DNA from 3 places in the Kosakonia sp. YIM B13571 genome. Region 2 is predicted to be linked to each of the others. Evidence: predicted binding sites of a transcription regulator. Region 2 holds the regulator's gene; each other region holds the start of a gene.
The links. The regulator PhoB, encoded in region 2, activates phosphate uptake and scavenging genes when phosphate is short. The targets are predictions, from matches to a motif close to CTGTCATAAAACTGNCNNAT.
Positions count from the first base shown of each region.

Region 1: the regulator PhoB is predicted to act here: its motif matches at 1,264-1,283, upstream of uvrB (excinuclease ABC subunit UvrB).
Region 3: the regulator PhoB is predicted to act here: its motif matches at 2,646-2,665, upstream of kdgR (DNA-binding transcriptional regulator KdgR).

Region 1 is NZ_JBHZPL010000001.1:439,390-445,471, reverse strand. Features, by position in the region: gene bioD (dethiobiotin synthase) at 1-98, shown strand, start outside; gene ACFX4O_RS02100 (ABC transporter ATP-binding protein) at 40-762, opposite strand; gene ACFX4O_RS02095 (hypothetical protein) at 725-1,102, opposite strand; gene uvrB (excinuclease ABC subunit UvrB) at 1,515-3,536, shown strand; gene pmrB (two-component system sensor histidine kinase PmrB) at 3,749-4,834, opposite strand; gene pmrA (two-component system response regulator PmrA) at 4,838-5,509, opposite strand; gene eptA (phosphoethanolamine transferase EptA) at 5,506-6,082, opposite strand, start outside.
Region 2 is NZ_JBHZPL010000001.1:923,943-930,024, reverse strand. Features, by position in the region: gene sbcC (exonuclease subunit SbcC) at 1-549, opposite strand, end outside; gene sbcD (exonuclease subunit SbcD) at 546-1,748, opposite strand; gene phoB (phosphate response regulator transcription factor PhoB) at 1,947-2,636, shown strand; gene phoR (phosphate regulon sensor histidine kinase PhoR) at 2,658-3,956, shown strand; gene brnQ (branched-chain amino acid transporter carrier protein BrnQ) at 4,363-5,682, shown strand; gene proY (proline-specific permease ProY) at 5,766-6,082, shown strand, end outside.
Region 3 is NZ_JBHZPL010000003.1:444,148-450,229, reverse strand. Features, by position in the region: gene ACFX4O_RS10595 (MBL fold metallo-hydrolase) at 1-786, opposite strand, end outside; gene ACFX4O_RS10590 (YebO family protein) at 805-1,092, opposite strand; gene mgrB (PhoP/PhoQ regulator MgrB) at 1,167-1,310, opposite strand; gene ACFX4O_RS10580 (YobH family protein) at 1,472-1,711, shown strand; gene kdgR (DNA-binding transcriptional regulator KdgR) at 1,763-2,554, opposite strand; gene ACFX4O_RS10570 (MFS transporter) at 2,732-4,105, shown strand; gene htpX (protease HtpX) at 4,296-5,177, opposite strand; gene prc (carboxy terminal-processing peptidase) at 5,370-6,082, opposite strand, start outside.

The DNA of each region.
Region 1 (6,082 bases), 480 kb from region 2:
ACGCACCGGAAAAAGAAAAAACGGGTCATTATCTTGATCTCAGCGTCCTGACTCCGACGTCATCCATTTTGAAAGCAACGGATCATCAAGTTGTTTAACATCGCCCTGCGCGACATTGCGCCCACGGTGCAGCAGACAGAAACGGTCGGCGACCCGGCGAATAAATGACAAGTGCTGTTCAGCCAGCAGAATGGTCATGCCAAACTCCTGGTTGAGCCGCACGATCAAATTCCCCAGTTTGTGAATAAAGGCCTGACCCAGACCGCGGGTCGGCTCATCCAGGATCAACAGCCGTGGGTGCGTAACCAGCGCTCGCGCCATCGCCAACTGTTGTTGATTATCCTCTGATAGCTCCGCGCCACGTACCTGGCGCAGCTCATACAGTTCCGGGAACAAATCGTAAATATCCCGGCGCACTGCGCTGCCCGGTTCACTTCCGGCGCGCATGGCGACATGCAGATTTTCCTCAATGGTGAGTTGCGAAAAAATCCGCCTGTCCTGCGGCACATAGCTGATGCCGATGGCGCTGCGATGTTCGGCTTGCAAAGAGAGCAGGTCGCGCGGCGGAGCGCCCGCGTCCTGCCAAATCATGCTACCGCTTTCAATCGGCAAATAGCCGGTGATGCAATTCACCAGTGTCGTTTTGCCCATGCCTGGCAACCCAATAACTGATGTGCAGACCCCGGGGGATAAATCGAGGTCGACATTCCACAATGTATGCTGATTACCGTAATACTGATTTACTGCGCGTAAGCTCAACATTGTCCGCTCCTTGTTTCGGATCTGATGACCAAGATGATTCTGCAAAAGGCTTGCCAGAACATAAAAAAGGCTTTTTTTTCGGATGCCGCTGAGAAAAGTGGCTTTTAAAACGCGAGGAGGGAAGAAGCCAGGTAAAAATTCTGCACTTTGCCAGTGCTTGCAGTGTTGAGTTGTGGTGCAGTAATGGCCGGATCTGTGAGAACGATCTCATGCGGATCCTGCGTTTCGTTTGCTGATAATTATCAAAAAGAAATGATAAAAAATTTTTAGCGGCACCTGCCTGGGACAAAATGGGATTTGGCGGGAAGGCGAGGTGTCCGGCCTGGCGGCAGTTATCCACTATTCCTGTGGATAACCTTGTGTATTAGAGTTAGAAAACATGCGGCAAGCGAGAAAGGACGCGGGTTGCGCCTGAATTGGTGTTAAACACGTCTTTTTGAAATTATATCTAATAATCAAAAGGTTATATAAAAGCAATGCCTGTAAGAAAAGTGTCACTCGCTGCCACAAAACTTTCAAAGGCTCGCTTGACAAATGTTAAAAGAGGAAAAATTTTGGGGATAACCTGAAAGGGTTGGTGTTTTATCTTGTCCGCGCTGAAATTTGAGGGGAGAAGCGACGCCCTAACGGGGAGTAGAACAGATTGCCTATTTCGCTACTGTTTTTTCATCCAGTGTTATTTATTGGCAAAAGTGAACAGGGTGAGTAAAATGTGTTACCTGCCCGCTCATTCCTTCATCAGGTAGCCGTTCATGAGTAAACCGTTCAAACTGAATTCCGCTTTTCGTCCTTCCGGCGATCAGCCTGAAGCTATCCGCCGCCTCAAGGAAGGTCTGGAAGACGGCCTTGCGCACCAGACGCTGCTCGGGGTGACGGGTTCAGGGAAGACATTCACCGTTGCTAATGTGATTGCCGATCTCCAGCGCCCAACAATGGTGCTGGCACCGAATAAAACGCTGGCTGCGCAGCTGTATGGTGAAATGAAAGAGTTCTTCCCGGATAACGCGGTGGAGTATTTCGTCTCTTACTACGATTACTACCAGCCGGAAGCGTATGTCCCAAGTTCCGACACCTTTATCGAAAAAGATGCCTCGGTGAATGAACATATCGAGCAGATGCGTCTGTCAGCAACGAAGGCGTTACTGGAGCGTCGCGATGTGATTGTGGTGGCATCCGTCTCTGCCATCTACGGTCTGGGCGATCCGGACCTCTACCTGAAAATGATGCTGCACCTGACTAAGGGCATGATCATCGATCAGCGCGCGATCCTGCGCCGCCTGACGGAGCTGCAATATACCCGCAACGATCAGGCGTTCCAGCGCGGCACTTTCCGCGTGCGTGGCGAAGTTATCGATGTGTTCCCGGCGGAATCTGACGATCTGGCGCTGCGTATCGAATTATTCGATGAAGAAGTTGAACGGCTGTCGCTATTCGATCCGCTGACCGGTCATATTGAATCGGGCATCCAGCGTTTCACCATCTACCCGAAAACGCACTACGTGACGCCACGCGAGCGTATCGTGCAGGCGATGGAAGAGATCAAAGTTGAGCTGGCTGAACGCCGTAAGTCGCTGCTGGCCAATAATAAACTGCTGGAAGAGCAGCGGCTCAGCCAGCGTACTCAGTTCGACCTGGAGATGATGAACGAGCTGGGCTACTGCTCGGGGATTGAAAACTACTCGCGCTATCTTTCCGGTCGTGGGCCGGGCGAGCCGCCGCCGACGCTGTTCGACTACTTGCCTGCTGATGGTCTGCTGGTGATCGACGAATCACACGTTACCATTCCGCAGATTGGCGGGATGTATCGCGGCGACCGCGCGCGTAAAGAGACGCTGGTGGAATATGGTTTCCGCCTGCCGTCGGCGCTGGATAACCGGCCGTTAAAATTTGAAGAGTTTGAAGCGCTGGCACCGCAGTCGATTTATGTTTCGGCGACGCCAGGTAATTACGAGCTGGAGAAATCAGGCAGCGAAGTGATTGATCAAGTGGTGCGCCCGACTGGCCTGCTCGATCCGGTGATTGAAGTGCGCCCGGTGGCGACTCAGGTGGACGATCTGCTTTCTGAAATTCGCCTGCGCGCCGCGATTAATGAACGTGTTTTGGTCACGACGCTGACCAAACGCATGGCGGAAGATCTTACGGAATATCTGGAAGAGCATGGCGAGCGGGTACGTTATCTGCACTCGGATATCGACACCGTTGAACGTATGGAGATTATCCGCGATTTGCGCCTTGGCGAGTTCGACGTGCTGGTCGGCATCAACTTGCTACGTGAGGGGCTGGATATGCCGGAAGTGTCGCTGGTGGCGATTCTGGATGCCGACAAAGAGGGGTTCCTGCGTTCCGAGCGTTCGCTTATCCAGACCATTGGCCGCGCCGCACGTAACATTAACGGTAAAGCCATTCTTTATGGCGACAGGATCACGCCGTCAATGGCGAAAGCGATTGGCGAAACCGAGCGCCGTCGTGAAAAACAGCAGCAATATAACGAAGAGCACGGTATTACGCCGCAAGGTCTGAACAAGAAAGTGGTGGATATTCTTGCGCTTGGCGAAGGGCTGGCGAAGACGCGCGCGAAAGGGCGTGGCAAAGCGCGCACCCCTGCTCAGGTGGAAGCTGCTGAACTGGCGCTCACGCCGAAAGCGCTGCAGCAGAAAATCCACGAGCTGGAAGGCCAGATGATGCAACATGCGCAGAACCTGGAGTTTGAAGAGGCGGCGAAAGTGCGCGACCAGCTGCACCAGCTGCGCGAGCTATTTATTGCCGCATCGTAATCTCTTCAGGTAATTTGATCGCACAAAATAACAAAAAAGAGAGCCGGTTAGGGCTCTCTTAATGTTGGCTTAACCTACGCCTGACACACTGCCCACCGGTATTCTGGAGGGCAATCTGATGCAGCAATTTAAGGTTCGTGAATTTTTTGCCGTCGCTTTCGCGCTGGCGTTAGTCATTGGGTTTGCCCATCTTTGGGTGCTGACTTATTGATTTATACCTGGCGAGCAGCCGGGAGAAATTTAACCCACGCCCGCACGCCAGACTGTGTCAGCCGATTGTGTAAAAAGAACTGCGCATCATGCAGTTGCGCGATACGCGACACAATGCTTAATCCCAGACCTGCGCCGCCATAGCGGCTGTCCATGCGTACGAAGGCTTTACTGAGCTCTCCGCTGCGGCTTTCATCAATGCCTGGTCCTTCATCTTCTATCGCAAGTACCGGTGTGGCAGCGTTTTCGATACGCACGGTAATCGCCGATCCTGCTGGGCTATAGCGGTGCGCGTTTTCCACCAGGTTTCTCACCAGCAGCCGCAGCAGCGTGGCATCCCCGGCGACCGCAATGTCACTTTCTGGCTCTGCGATTTCCAGCCTCTGTTCGCGCGCGGTCAGCATGTTTTCCAGCTCACTACGAATTGGTTGAACAACATCCTGCAACAGCATCACTTGCTGATAGCTGCCAGCGGAGAAAGACTGCCCGACGCGCGCCAGCAGCAACAGCTGGGCAATGTTTTCCGTCATTTGTTCAAGGCGCTGTACCAGCGGGTCGACGTTGATACCGCTGGTTTTCGCCATCAATTCCAGATGCAGACGTAACCCCGCCAGCGGTGTGCGCAGCTCATGGGCAACGTCGGCGGTGAACAACCGTTCTCTGTCGAGGGTTAGCGTCAGGCGGGAGACCAGCTCATTAATCGATGAGGTAACAGCTTCCACTTCGCTGACGCTATTGTTCAACGTGATGGGTTGCAGGTTGTTTGGTGTACGTTTATTCAGCTCTTCCTGCAACTCAAGCAGCGGGCGGGTAATGGCTTTTACCGCCTGCATACAGAGCAGCAACGCCAGGCCGATGATCAGCAGGCTTGGCACCAGCAGGCTGGCCACCGCTTCGCGGACTTCATGCTCGATATGTTTGCGATTGTTGTGGTTATGAATGGCTGCCTGTACCAGTAACTGGATTTGCTCTTCGCTTTCATGCCACAGCCAGAACACGCTAACTAACTGGCAAAACACCAGAATGCCACCGATGGTGAGTAACAAACGGCGGCGCATGCTCCAGCGCCTGAAATTGAAGAGCGCCATCAATCAGCTCCGTTCCTGCGGTTGCACCAGCATATAGCCAAACCCACGTACGGTACGGATGCGCGATTTGCCGATTTTGTCGCGCAAATTATGGATATGTACTTCCAGCGTATTCGTCGACGGTTCGTTATCCCAGTTGTAAATATCGTTATAGAGGATCTCCCGGTGTACCGGGCTTTCGGCTTTTAGCATCAGGCGCGACAGCAGGGCGTACTCTTTCGGGGTCAGCTCCAGCAACTGTTCATCCAGCCACGCCTGGCGGCGGGTTACATTCAGCGTCAGATTACCGTGGCTGATTTCGTTATCGCCCTGGTTATTATGGCGGCGCAGCAGCGCGCGAATGCGGGCGTTCAGCTCGTCCAGCGCAAAGGGTTTGACCAGGTAGTCGTCTGCCCCGGTATCCAGCCCCGCAACGCGATCTTCAAGCGTATCGCGGGCGGTGAGGATCAATACCGGCAGCGTATATTTTTCGCGGCGCAGACGGGTGAGCAGATGTAAACCGTCTTCATCCGGCAGACCCAAATCGAGCACCAGCAGGCTGTAATGACCGTTCGCCAGACACAGCGCAGCTTCATGCGCGGTAGAAACGCCATCGCAGGCGTACCCTTCGCTTTGCATCGCCAGAATCAACCCCTGCAACAGCAGAGCATCGTCTTCAACCACCAGAATTTTCATTTCAACTGCCCCCGACACGCGGTTAACAGATCGTCTTCAGCACGGTACTCTTTTGTGCTGACACCCAGTATACCCAACATCGTCGGGAAGAGGTTGTCCTGTGAAATCGCCTTCTCCCGCGCATTTTTTTGCAGACACTGACTGTTCACGCCATAGCGCGTTTCATACTCCTGCGACAGCCAAATCAGCAGCGGAACATGTTTTTGTGTTTCCGGCGCGATGGAGTACGGCAGGCCGTGCAAGTAAACGCCATTTTCGCCAAGCGACTCACCGTGATCGGAGAGATAAACCAGGCTGGTGGTAAATTTATCCTGCTTCGATTGCAGCAATTTTATCGCTTTATCAACAATATAATCGACGTACAAAATGGTGTTGTCATAGGTATTAATCAGCTGCTGCTGTGAGCAGGTCTGAATTTCATTGGTATCACAGGTCGGTGTAAACTTACGGAACTGCGCCGGGTAGCGGTTGTAATACGTCGGCCCGTGGCTGCCGATGGTGTGTAATACAATCAGCCCGTCACCCTGTAATTTATCGATATAACTGGCGAGATCGTGGAATAAAATCTCATCC
Region 2 (6,082 bases):
CCCATAAATCTCGGTGCCGGTCAGCTCTTCCAGCAGCTCGGCACGTTCGCGCGGTTTCGCATTGAGGAACGCGGCAAACTGCCCCTGCGACAGCAGCATGGAGCGGGTGAAACGGCCATAATCCAGCCCGGTTAGCGAGGCAGTAAGATCAAGTTTATCTTTCACTTTATCGGCAAGTATTTTGCCGTCGGCGCAGACCGCGAGTTCAACGCGCGGGGCTTGCAGGTTGCCATCCGGCAGCCCACGGGCGCGGCTCTGGCTCCAGAAGGCGCGATAGGCGACGCCTTTCACTTCAAACTCCACTTCAGCCAGGCAGTCGGCGGTATCGCGGGTCATTAAATCGTTTTGCGATTGCGAAAGGGTGCTAAGACGCGGTGTTTCGTGATACAGCGCCAGGCAGATGGCGTCGAGCAGGGTGGTTTTCCCCGCACCGGTCGCACCGGTAATGGCGAAAAGGCCATTGCTGGCGAACGGCTCTTCGGTGAAGTCTATTTTCCACTCGCCTTTGAGCGAGTTCAGGTTTTTCAGCCGCAGGCTCAGGATTTTCATGCCTCATTCTCCTCATCCAGCGCCTGGCGTGCTTCGCTGAAAAGCGTGTGCAAACGCGCACTTTGTGTATCGTCGAGTTCTGCCAGCGCAAGGCGACGGGCAAAAACCTCTTCCACTTTTAATTCGTTTAAGGTTTCGCGTAACTCGCCGGAGAGAATTCGTTCGCGTTGTTCGCGGCTGCGGCGCACCAGCAGCACTTCTACCGGCAAATCTTCCGTCAATTGCTGGATTTTGCGCTGCATGTCCGTCAGATATTCATGGCTTTCGATTTCGATATCCAGCCATACAGGGTGCTCAGCGGGCGCGTCTCGCCACTGCTCTAACTGGCGGCAGATGTCAGCAAAATCGCCTTTGATCACGGCTAATGCCTGCGTTGCTGGAACCTCCAGCGTCGTGACTTCGGCGAGTTTACCCCCGGAGAATGTCACCAGATTGACGCTTTTGCTTTTCCCGGTTTCATCAAAACTCAACGCAATGGGCGAGCCGCAGTAGCGGATATGCTCCTGGCCGCCAATCTTCTGCGCCCGATGAATGTGGCCGAGCGCGATGTAATCCATGCGGGGAAAATTCTGTGCAGGGAATGCGTCTAACGTGCCGATATAAATATCACGCACCGCGTCACTTTTGCTGGCACCAACAGTGGTTAAATGACCGCTGGCAATAATGGGCAGCGGCTTGTCACCGCGCAGTTCACAGGCCTCGGTAAACTGCTGTTGATAGTAATCGGTGATCGCCGCCAGCAAATGTTGCTGTTTTTGTTGCCCGGAAAGCCCCGCCTGGCTAACGGTAATGTCGCGTGGGCGTAGAAATGGCACCGGGCAAAATACTGCACCGGGTTCGCCATCGCGGCAATTTAGCAAGAACGGCTTCTCGCCTGCACTGGCGATTACCGTGGTTTTCAGGTAAGCGAGGATCGCTTTCGATTCATTCAGCGTGGCCACGGAATCGTGATTACCCGCCAGCACAATAAGCTGGCAGCCCGTTTGCTGGAGTTTAACCACAAAGCGGTTATAGAGCTCGCGCGCATAGCTTGGCGGGGAACCGGTATCGAAAATATCGCCTGCGACAATAATGGCATCAACCTGATGCGTTTCGGCGGCGGCGAGCAGCCAGTCGAGAAAAGCGTCATGTTCGGCGGCGCGGTTTTTACTGTAGAAGTTTTGACCCAGATGCCAGTCTGAAGTGTGAATGATGCGCATAGCGGTTCCGTGGCGAAAAAGCGTAAAGCAGATTATAAACATTAAGCAGATGAGGGACATAACCGAACGCAAATTTGCGTTGTCACACAGCCACCGCACGGGTCATATTGCGGTCATCTTATTCATAAATCTGTCATAAAACTGACGCATAATGGCGCCGCTATCTATACTGACGACTTAATTAAAACAGGGCGAATTATGGCGAGACGAATTCTGGTCGTAGAAGATGAAGCACCGATCCGTGAAATGGTGTGCTTCGTGCTCGAGCAAAATGGTTTTCAACCGGTGGAAGCTGAAGATTATGACAGCGCGGTGAACCAACTTAACGAACCCTGGCCCGACCTGGTTTTACTGGACTGGATGCTGCCTGGCGGTTCTGGCATTCAGTTTATTAAACATCTTAAACGCGAAGCGATGACCCGTGATATTCCGGTGATGATGCTGACCGCGCGCGGGGAGGAAGAGGATCGCGTTCGTGGTCTGGAAACGGGGGCGGACGATTACATTACCAAGCCATTTTCACCGAAAGAGCTGGTGGCGCGTATCAAAGCTGTGATGCGCCGTATTTCACCGATGGCGGTGGAAGAGGTGATAGAAATGCAGGGGCTGAGCCTCGATCCTTCCTCACACCGTGTGATGACGGGTGAAAATCCGCTGGATATGGGACCGACAGAGTTTAAACTCTTACACTTTTTTATGACTCACCCGGAACGTGTTTACAGCCGCGAACAGCTGCTGAACCACGTATGGGGAACCAACGTTTACGTTGAAGACAGAACCGTGGACGTGCATATTCGCCGTCTGCGCAAAGCGCTGGAACACAGCGGCCACGATCGTATGGTGCAAACAGTGCGCGGCACGGGATATCGTTTTTCGACCCGTTTCTGAAATTTGACAGGAGTGTGACGCGTGCTGGAACGGCTGTCATGGAAAAGGCTGGTGCTGGAGCTCCTCCTTTGTTGTATCCCCGCCTTTATTCTCGGCGCGATTTTCGGTTACCTGCCCTGGTTTTTATTCGCTGCGGTAACCGGCCTGCTGATCTGGCATTTCTGGAATTTACTGCGCCTTTCCTGGTGGCTATGGGTTGATAAAAGCATGACCCCGCCGCCGGGAACGGGAAGCTGGGAGCCGCTACTTTACGGGCTACACCAGATGCAGATGCGTAACAAAAAGCGCCGCCGTGAACTCGGAAATTTGATCAAACGCTTTCGCAGCGGTGCGGAATCGCTGCCGGATGCGGTGATCCTCACCACCGAAGACGGGGCGATTTTCTGGTGTAACGGCCTCGCCCAGCAGATGCTGGGGCTGCGCTGGCCGGATGACAACGGCCAGAATATCCTTAACTTACTGCGCTACCCTGAATTTACGAAATACATCAGGAATCAAGAGTTTGGTCGGCCTCTGCACTTAGTGCTCAATAATGGGCGGCATCTTGAGATCCGCGTCATGCCCTACAGCGAGCAACAACTGCTGATGGTGGCGCGCGACGTGACGCAAATGCACCAGTTGGAAGGCGCGCGGCGTAACTTTTTTGCCAACGTCAGCCATGAGCTGCGCACGCCATTAACGGTGCTGCAAGGCTATCTGGAAATGATGCAGGAGCAAACGCTGGAAGGGGCTCCGCGCGAAAAAGCGCTGCACACTATGCGTGAACAAACTTCGCGGATGGAAGGGTTGGTGCGCCAGTTACTCACGCTGTCGAAAATTGAAGCCGCGCCGACGCTGCCGCCTAACGAAACCATTGATGTACCTATGATGCTGCGGGTCGTCGAACGGGAAGCGCAAACCCTTAGTCAGCAAAAGCACACTTTCAGTTTTGAAGTGGATAACGCGCTTAAAGTGCTGGGCAACGAAGAGCAACTGCGCAGCGCAATCTCTAATCTGGTGTATAACGCCGTCAACCACACGCCACCGGGCACGCACGTTATTGTGCGCTGGCAGCATGTACCGCAGGGAGCGGAATTTAGCGTGGAAGATAACGGACCGGGCATTGCCGCAGAACATATTCCGCGTCTGACCGAACGTTTCTACCGGGTGGATAAAGCCCGCTCGCGGCAAACTGGCGGCAGCGGTCTTGGGTTGGCGATTGTCAAACACGCGGTAAATCACCACGACAGCCGCCTTGATATCGTCAGCGAACCGGGCAAGGGCACCCGCTTTAGCTTTGTCGTGCCGGAACGTCTGGTTGCCAAAAAAGCCGCTTCCTGAAGGCTCTGTCAGCATATCTTTCCAGCGGCCTGCGAAAACAGGCCGCTTTCCCGCACCGTCTACCTCAACTGAAACATATTTTGTACGTCTGCTGCTTTTTTGTTCGCATGATCAGCCATGTGTTTTTCTTATAAATGGAGTATCTGACTGCTTGTTTTTTACAATGCAGCATAACCATCTGGTTTTACGATCCCACCTTGCCTTTAAACGTTATAAGCGTTTAAATTGCGCCCCATACATTGTCAGACCGACTGTGTTTACGTGGTAAATCGAAAAACTATTCTTCGCCACGGTGTACATAAAGCATTTCCCGCTGATTTTTCGCGCAATTGGCGTTTTATTGTTCGGTCGGGAAAGGCCAATAATTCATCACTTTACGACACCACATCCACAGGCAGTAAAACTTATGACCCATCACTTAAAACCACGAGACATTGTTGCTCTGGGCTTTATGACCTTTGCCCTCTTCGTAGGCGCAGGTAACATCATTTTTCCTCCGATGGTCGGCTTACAGGCGGGTGAACACGTCTGGACGGCGGCGTTTGGCTTTCTGATTACTGCCGTTGGTTTGCCCGTGCTAACCGTTGTAGCACTGGCGAAAGTGGGCGGTGGCGTCGATAGTCTGAGCACGCCGATTGGTAAAGTGGCGGGTGTTCTGCTGGCGACGGTTTGCTACCTGGCGGTTGGGCCACTGTTTGCGACGCCGCGTACGGCAACCGTGTCGTTTGAAGTCGGGATTGCGCCGCTGACCGGCGAAGGCGCGATGCCGCTGCTGATTTACAGCGTGGTGTATTTCGCGCTGGTGATCCTGGTATCGCTCTATCCGGGCAAACTGCTTGATACTGTGGGTAATTTCCTTGCTCCGTTGAAAATCATCGCGCTGACTATCCTCTCGATCGCCGCGATTGTCTGGCCGGCGGGCTCCATCAGCCACGCGCTGGACGCTTACCAGAACGCCTCTTTCTCCAACGGTTTCGTCAACGGCTACCTGACGATGGATACACTGGGCGCAATGGTCTTTGGCATTGTGATTGTCAACGCAGCGCGCTCACGCGGTGTGACCGAAGCGCGCCTGCTGACCCGTTACACCGTTTGGGCTGGCCTGATGGCTGGCGTGGGTCTGACGCTGCTTTATCTGGCGCTGTTCCGCCTGGGTTCAGACAGCTCTTCGCTGGTTGATCAGTCTGCCAACGGTGCCGCCATTCTGCATTCTTACGTTCAGCACACCTTTGGTGGTGCGGGCAGCTTCCTGCTGGCGGCATTGATTTTCATCGCCTGCCTGGTGACGGCGGTTGGCCTGACCTGCGCCTGTGCCGAGTTTTTCGCGCAGTATCTGCCGCTCTCTTACCGTGCACTGGTGTTTATTCTGGGTATCTTCTCGATGGCGGTGTCCAACCTCGGGTTGAGCCACCTGATTCAGATTTCGATTCCGGTGCTGACGATGATCTACCCGCCATGTATCGTACTGGTGGTGCTGAGTTTTACCCGCTCCTTCTGGAACAATTCAACGCGCGTTATCGCACCGGCCATGTTTATCAGCCTGCTTTTTGGTATCCTTGACGGCGTGAAAGCCTCCGCGTTTGCTGAACACCTTCCTGCCTGGACACAGCGCTTGCCGCTAGCGGAGCAGGGGCTGGCCTGGTTGATGCCAAGTCTGGTGATGGTGATTCTGGCTGCAATCTGGGATCGCGCCGCAGGACGACAAGTGGCTTCCAGCGCGCATTAACAGCAGCAAATACGGTTTGTTTAACCACGGGGTACGCGCTCCGTGGTTTTTTATTTTTGTGTTGAATAATGGCAGTGGAAACGATGGAAAGTACTAATAAGCTGAAGCGTGGGCTAAGCACCCGCCACATTCGCTTTATGGCGCTGGGTTCAGCGATTGGCACCGGGCTGTTTTACGGCTCCGCTGATGCCATCAAAATGGCCGGGCCAAGCGTGCTGCTGGCTTACATTATTGGCGGTGTCGCCGCGTATATTATTATGCGTGCGCTGGGCGAAATGTCCGTGCATAACCCTTCCGCCAGCTCCTTCTCTCGCTACGCGCAGGAAAACCTCGGCCCGCTGGCCGGTTATATCACCGGCTGGACGTACTGTTTTGAAATCCTGATTGTCGCCATTGCCGA
Region 3 (6,082 bases), on a different contig from region 2:
ATTCATCGCCATAAACCAGCGCGGTGCATAAGCACCAATTGGCAACGCGATAGTATCCAGTTGACCTAACCGTTGAGGAATGGTGAGCAATTCTGGCGTGTAACCTGTATCACCAGCAAACCAAAAACGCTGCGCTGATGATTCAATGACCCAGCCGCACCACAATGAGCGATTGCGATCCCATAATGTGCGCATGCTCCAATGTTGTGCAGGCACCGCGGTGTAGGTCATTCCCTGAAATATAAAACTTTGCCACCAGTCTAACTCAGTAACATGTTGCGCACCGCGTCGACGAAGCCAACCGCCAACCCCCAATGGCACAAAGAAGTGCACATCCGGAAAGCGACGCAGCAGCGCACGCACCGTCCACGTATCCAGGTGATCGTAGTGATTGTGAGAAATAAGAATCGCGTCCAGTTGCGGAATGTCGGCAATCGCTAGCGCTATCGGTGTCCGACGTTGTGGACCAGCAAAGCTTACAGGCGAAGCACGACGAGAAAAGACGGGATCTGTGAGGAGATATTGGCCCTGCAGACGCAATAGCATGCTGGCATGTCCTAACCACCAGAGGCCATCGTCCTCACCAGCAATATCGGCTTTTTGCCACCACTGTTCGATAAATCCTGGGTAGCCGCAGGAGGGTGGTCGGGGAAGCCCGGCGGCTTTGCGCTCTTTTCGCCAGCGCTTAACATCTCCGGGTTGATGGGCAAAAGATGCCGAATTGCTAAAACCTTCCGGCGTGTGGTGCGAGATTGCAGGATTATACCAGGGGTTTTTCCACGCCATCTCGCACTCCCAGGCAGGCTAACGCTCAGCAACCAGGCGTATGAAGTCATCATCACCTTTTTCTTGCGCTTTTACTGGCTCAACTGCTTCGTCTTTTTCAGGTTCATTTGACTCGCACAACCGGCGCAGCAAAGCATTTTGTCGTTTTTGCTGATCCAGCAGAGCTTCAAGTAACTCGATTTGTTCATTCGTGCGTGAACTGGCGCGATTGATAAAGAACCACAAAACCAGACCGACAAGAAGAACCACCAAAGAAAGGACTATGGACGCAAGGTTGATCGCGCCTGAATTTAATACTTCGTTCATTTCACCACCTCTATATAGACGCGGCATTCTACCACTGACGTCAAGGAAGGAAATCTCTCACTGAAAAAATGCCATTACCAGGGGATGAATTTATTGATGACGCAGATGCCGCTGAAGAATTGTACATCTTGATCACACATTACGTTAAGCATTTGAGTCCAGAGTAGCAGGCAGACTACCAATACGGCAGCCAGAATCAGCCATCTATATTTTCTCACTCCACTCTCCGATACGTTGCAAGGTGTAACCAGGTTAACATGGCTTCCTTAAACCGCGACTAACTGTATCTCCTTTCGGTATTTTTAGGAATGCTGGACTTGTTTCACCAGGTAAATACCGTAGCCTTGTGATACAGTCTACCGATATGCAAGGAGCAAATATGCGTACACTCATACGAAGCGTTATCGTTCTGGCGCTGCTGTGGATTGGGCTCTTGCTGAGCGGTTACGGGGTGCTGATCAACAGTACGGAAAACGCGGCTGGGCTGGGCTTGCAATGTAAATATGCTACTGCGCGAGGCACCAGTACCGCACAATATGTGCATTCCAGTAATGGTTTTTTTGGTCTGGCAAATTGCCCGCTGTTGCGTAAAAGCGATACCGTTATCGATAACGGCTAATCTTTTGCACAAAAAAGCCGCCTTTTTTTCAGGCGGTTTTTTTGTCTTCATTCAGAACGGATAGTCGTTATAACCCATCTGTTCGGAAATTTTACGCGCGGCATTGTGCAACATTTCAACATACTCATGCAGGCGTTCTTCTGAAAAGCGCAATGTTGGGAAAGAAATACTTAAACCAGCAATCACAACACCGAAACGGTCAAAAACCGGCACGCCAATACAGCGTAAGCCTTCTTCCTGCTCTTCGTTGTCTTCGCCATAACCTTGCTGACGCACAATATCCAGCATCGGCAACAGATCTTCGGTACTTGTGATAGTGCGCTCAGTGCTGCGCTTATACTCAACACCTTCAAGAATCTGCTGCACTTCGTCACGATCGCGCCATGCCAGCAGGACTTTACCAATCGCAGTGCTGTACAACGGGTTACGGCGACCAATGCGCGAATACATGCGCAGATTGTACATTGAATCAATTTTATGGATGTAGACAATGCTATCTTCATCCAGCGCACCCAGGTGGATGGTCTCTTTCGTCAGACGAGAAAGCTCACGCATTTGGATATCCGCGCTGCGGATCAAATCAACGTTTTGCAATGCGCGCGCCCCAAGCTCAAAAAGCTTCAGCGTCAGGGAATATTTTTCTGACTCCCCTTCCTGTGCGACATAACCTAACGATTTCATGGTTTGCAAAAAGCGATAAACGGTGCTTTTCGACATCATGACACGCTGCGAAAGCTCGGTGATGCCGATTTCACGCTCTTCTCCGAGCGCCTGCAGAATGCCAAATACCTTCAATACAGAAGAGACAGAATCTGGCTGCTTGTCCAAATCTGCGATTGCCATTAATCACCTCATCGCCTGTGTTTTATAAAATTCAGAATCGGTTTTTATTATAAATTCGTCATCCGGTCACCGCAATGCGCGTTTGTCAACTTCGTTACAAATCTGCGACATAAAACCGGAATGCCAATGATAGAATCATTATACAAATAACTTTGTGACACTAGCCCTGAAATTTCCATGGATAAATCCTCCCTTGATGGCTTGCCCATTCCACAGCGTTACGGCGCAATTCTGACCATTATTGTTGGCATCGCCATGGCCGTGCTGGACGGCGCAATTGCTAACGTTGCTCTACCGACCATTGCGAGGGATCTCAATGCTTCCGCTGCCAGTTCAATCTGGATTGTTAATGCCTATCAAATTGCGATCGTCGTTTCATTACTGACCCTTTCATTCCTTGGCGATATGTTTGGTTATCGCCGAGTTTATCAATGTGGCCTGATGCTCTTTACGCTTACCTCGTTACTTTGCGCGCTTTCCGACTCGTTATTGACCTTAACTTTGGCGCGTGTCGCGCAGGGCTTTGGCGGTGCAGCGCTGATGAGCGTTAATACTGCGCTCATTCGGCTGATTTATCCCCAGCGAAGCCTGGGGCGCGGTATGGGCATCAACTCCTTCGTTGTCGCTGTATCATCTGCTGCAGGACCGACCATTGCAGCGGCCATTCTTTCTGTTGCCTCCTGGCAATGGTTATTCCTGATCAATGTGCCTCTGGGTATTCTCGCCTTGCTGTTGGCAATAAAATTTTTGCCGCCCAATGCGACACGCAGTGCAAAACCTAAATTCGACCTGCCCAGCGCGGTAATGAATGCACTGACATTCGGTCTGTTAATCACGGCCCTTAGCAGCTTCGCTCAGGGGCAATCCACGATGTTAGTCTTGGTGGAATTGGCCGCATTGTTGCTCATTGGCTCGCTTTTTGTTCGCAGGCAGTTGAAATTACCCGTACCTTTATTACCTGTAGATTTGCTGCGGATCCCGCTTTTTTCTCTGTCGATTGGCACTTCTGTCTGTTCATTTTGCGCACAGATGCTGGCACTTGTCTCATTGCCTTTCTTTTTACAGACGGTACTTGGGCGCAGTGAAGTGGAGACGGGGTTGCTGTTAACGCCCTGGCCGCTGGCTACTATGGTAATGGCTCCGCTGGCAGGATATCTGATTGAACGCGTTCATGCCGGGCTTCTCGGAGGATTAGGAATGGTCATGATGGCAGGCGGCTTATTTGCACTAGCGTTGCTTCCGTCGGCACCGGCAGATATTGATATCATCTGGCGAATGGCGTTATGCGGTGCGGGTTTCGGCCTGTTTCAGTCGCCCAACAACCACACTATTATCACTGCCGCACCCCGCCAGCGCAGCGGCGGTGCCAGTGGCATGCTGGGTACAGCGCGTCTACTGGGACAAAGCTCCGGTGCCGCACTGGTAGCGTTGATGTTTAATCTTTTTGAAACCCATGGGACGCATACCTCATTGCTACTGGCAGGAACACTCGCCACGATCGCCGCCGGAATCAGCAGTCTACGTATTACACAGCCGCGCGCCAGTGAGTAAAAAATCCCTTGTATAGAAAGATATTGATAACGTCGTCGAAGGGATTCACGCCCTGCCCGTTCTGTCAGCTTTGAATCCAGAGGCAGTATGGCAAAACTAAAATCTGTTGCTTATCACGTCCACAGAACGTGATTTTAAGTTGGCAATAAAAAACGCGTCCTTAGACGCGTTTTTTATTCCAGATGACCTGTTATTTCAGATATTCGCCAGAACGCAATGCTTCAATACGTTTGTCCAACGGCGGGTGGGTCATGAACAGTTCACTCAGCGATTTTGACTTACCATTGATACAGAAAGCCATCATGCTGCTTGCTTCCTGCGGTTCATAGCTGGTTTTCAAACGCTGGAGCGCAGCAATCATCTTCTCACGACCAACCAATTTTGCAGATCCGGCATCGGCATGGAATTCACGGTAACGCGAGAACCACATGGTAATAATGCTCGCCAGAATACCGAACACCAGCTCCAGCACAGTTGCAACAGCGAAGTAGATCAGCGGGTTGCCGTTAGTTTCTTCGCCATCATCACGGTTACCGCTGAGGAAACCTGAAGCAATCTGCGCAATGATGCGTGAAATGAAGATAACAAAGGTGTTCACGATACCCTGAATCAGCGTCATGGTGACCATGTCGCCATTCGCAATATGGCTGATCTCATGGGCGATAACAGCTTCAGCCTCATCGCGGCTCATGTTTTGCAGCAGGCCAGTGCTGACAGCAACCAGCGAAGCATCACGGCGCGCGCCGGTTGCGAAGGCATTGATATCCGGTGCATGGTAAATGGCCACCTGCGGCATCGCGATACCTGCCTGCCGAGACTGCTGGGCAACAGTGTCCATCAGCCAGCGCTCCATATCGTTACGCGGCTGTTCAATCACTTCACCACCAACAGATTTCAGCGCCATCCATTTCGACATCAACAGCGAAATGAACGAGCCGCCAAAACCAAACAGCAGCGCCATAATTAACAAGCCCTGAACGCTGCTCGACTGAATGCCCGTCAGGCTCAGTACCAGACCGAACACCAACATGACGGCCAGGTTAGTCAACAGGAAGAGCGCGATTCGCATCATAATTTTCTTTTAACCTCGACTTAACAAAACGCACTATGCGATTACCCACATCGTATGGGCATAGCAGTTATTTTCAAGCATCAGAGCAGCGTAAGTCACGAGAAAAACACAACTTTACATTTTGTAGTACATTGCTTACGCCAAAGAAGAGTTGTTAAAAAAAACAGGCACAATCTCTTGTGCCTGTTTTTTTTACTTCGCGGGAGCGGGTTGTTCCGCTGGTTGATCTTTTTCGAGATGTGCCAGATCCAGGGCAATATGAACCGTTTCATCGAGATACGGATCGGGTTCCTGATAATCCTTTGGCAAATCGTCCAGTTTTTTCAGTAGCGGCTTGCCTTCGCGTTTGAAGCGATCATTGAGACGAGAGAGACGAATGGCATCATCTTCCGCATTCTCTTTCTCGCGCTGCGACAGGTTAAGAGAAACGATGTTACGTTTATCTTTCAATGCATCGAAACGCGCAATGTCCTTCATGATGTACTGGAACTCAGGATCTTTGGCGATTCGTTCCTCATGATCTTTAAGCAATTCCGCGCCAAACGGTTTTAAATCGCCAGACTTCACAAACGTAGCAGCGTTGATGCTGTCCCACGGCAGTGCGTTGTCTTCAAATTTCTCACCGGTTTCAGTAACCTGCGTCCCCGTCGGCATAATAATGTCCGGCGTTACGCCTTTACGCTGCGTGCTTCCACCGTTAACACGATAGAATTTCTGGATGGTGTACTGCACCGATCCCAGCGCCGGCCATTCAGGACGAAGCATCTGATCGTAAATACGGTTGAGCGAGCGGTACTGCTGGACAGTGCCTTTACCAAAAGTGGGTTCACCAACAATCAATGCACGGCCATAGTCCTGCATCGCAGCGGCAAAGATTTCTGATGCAGAGGCGCTAAAGCGGTCAA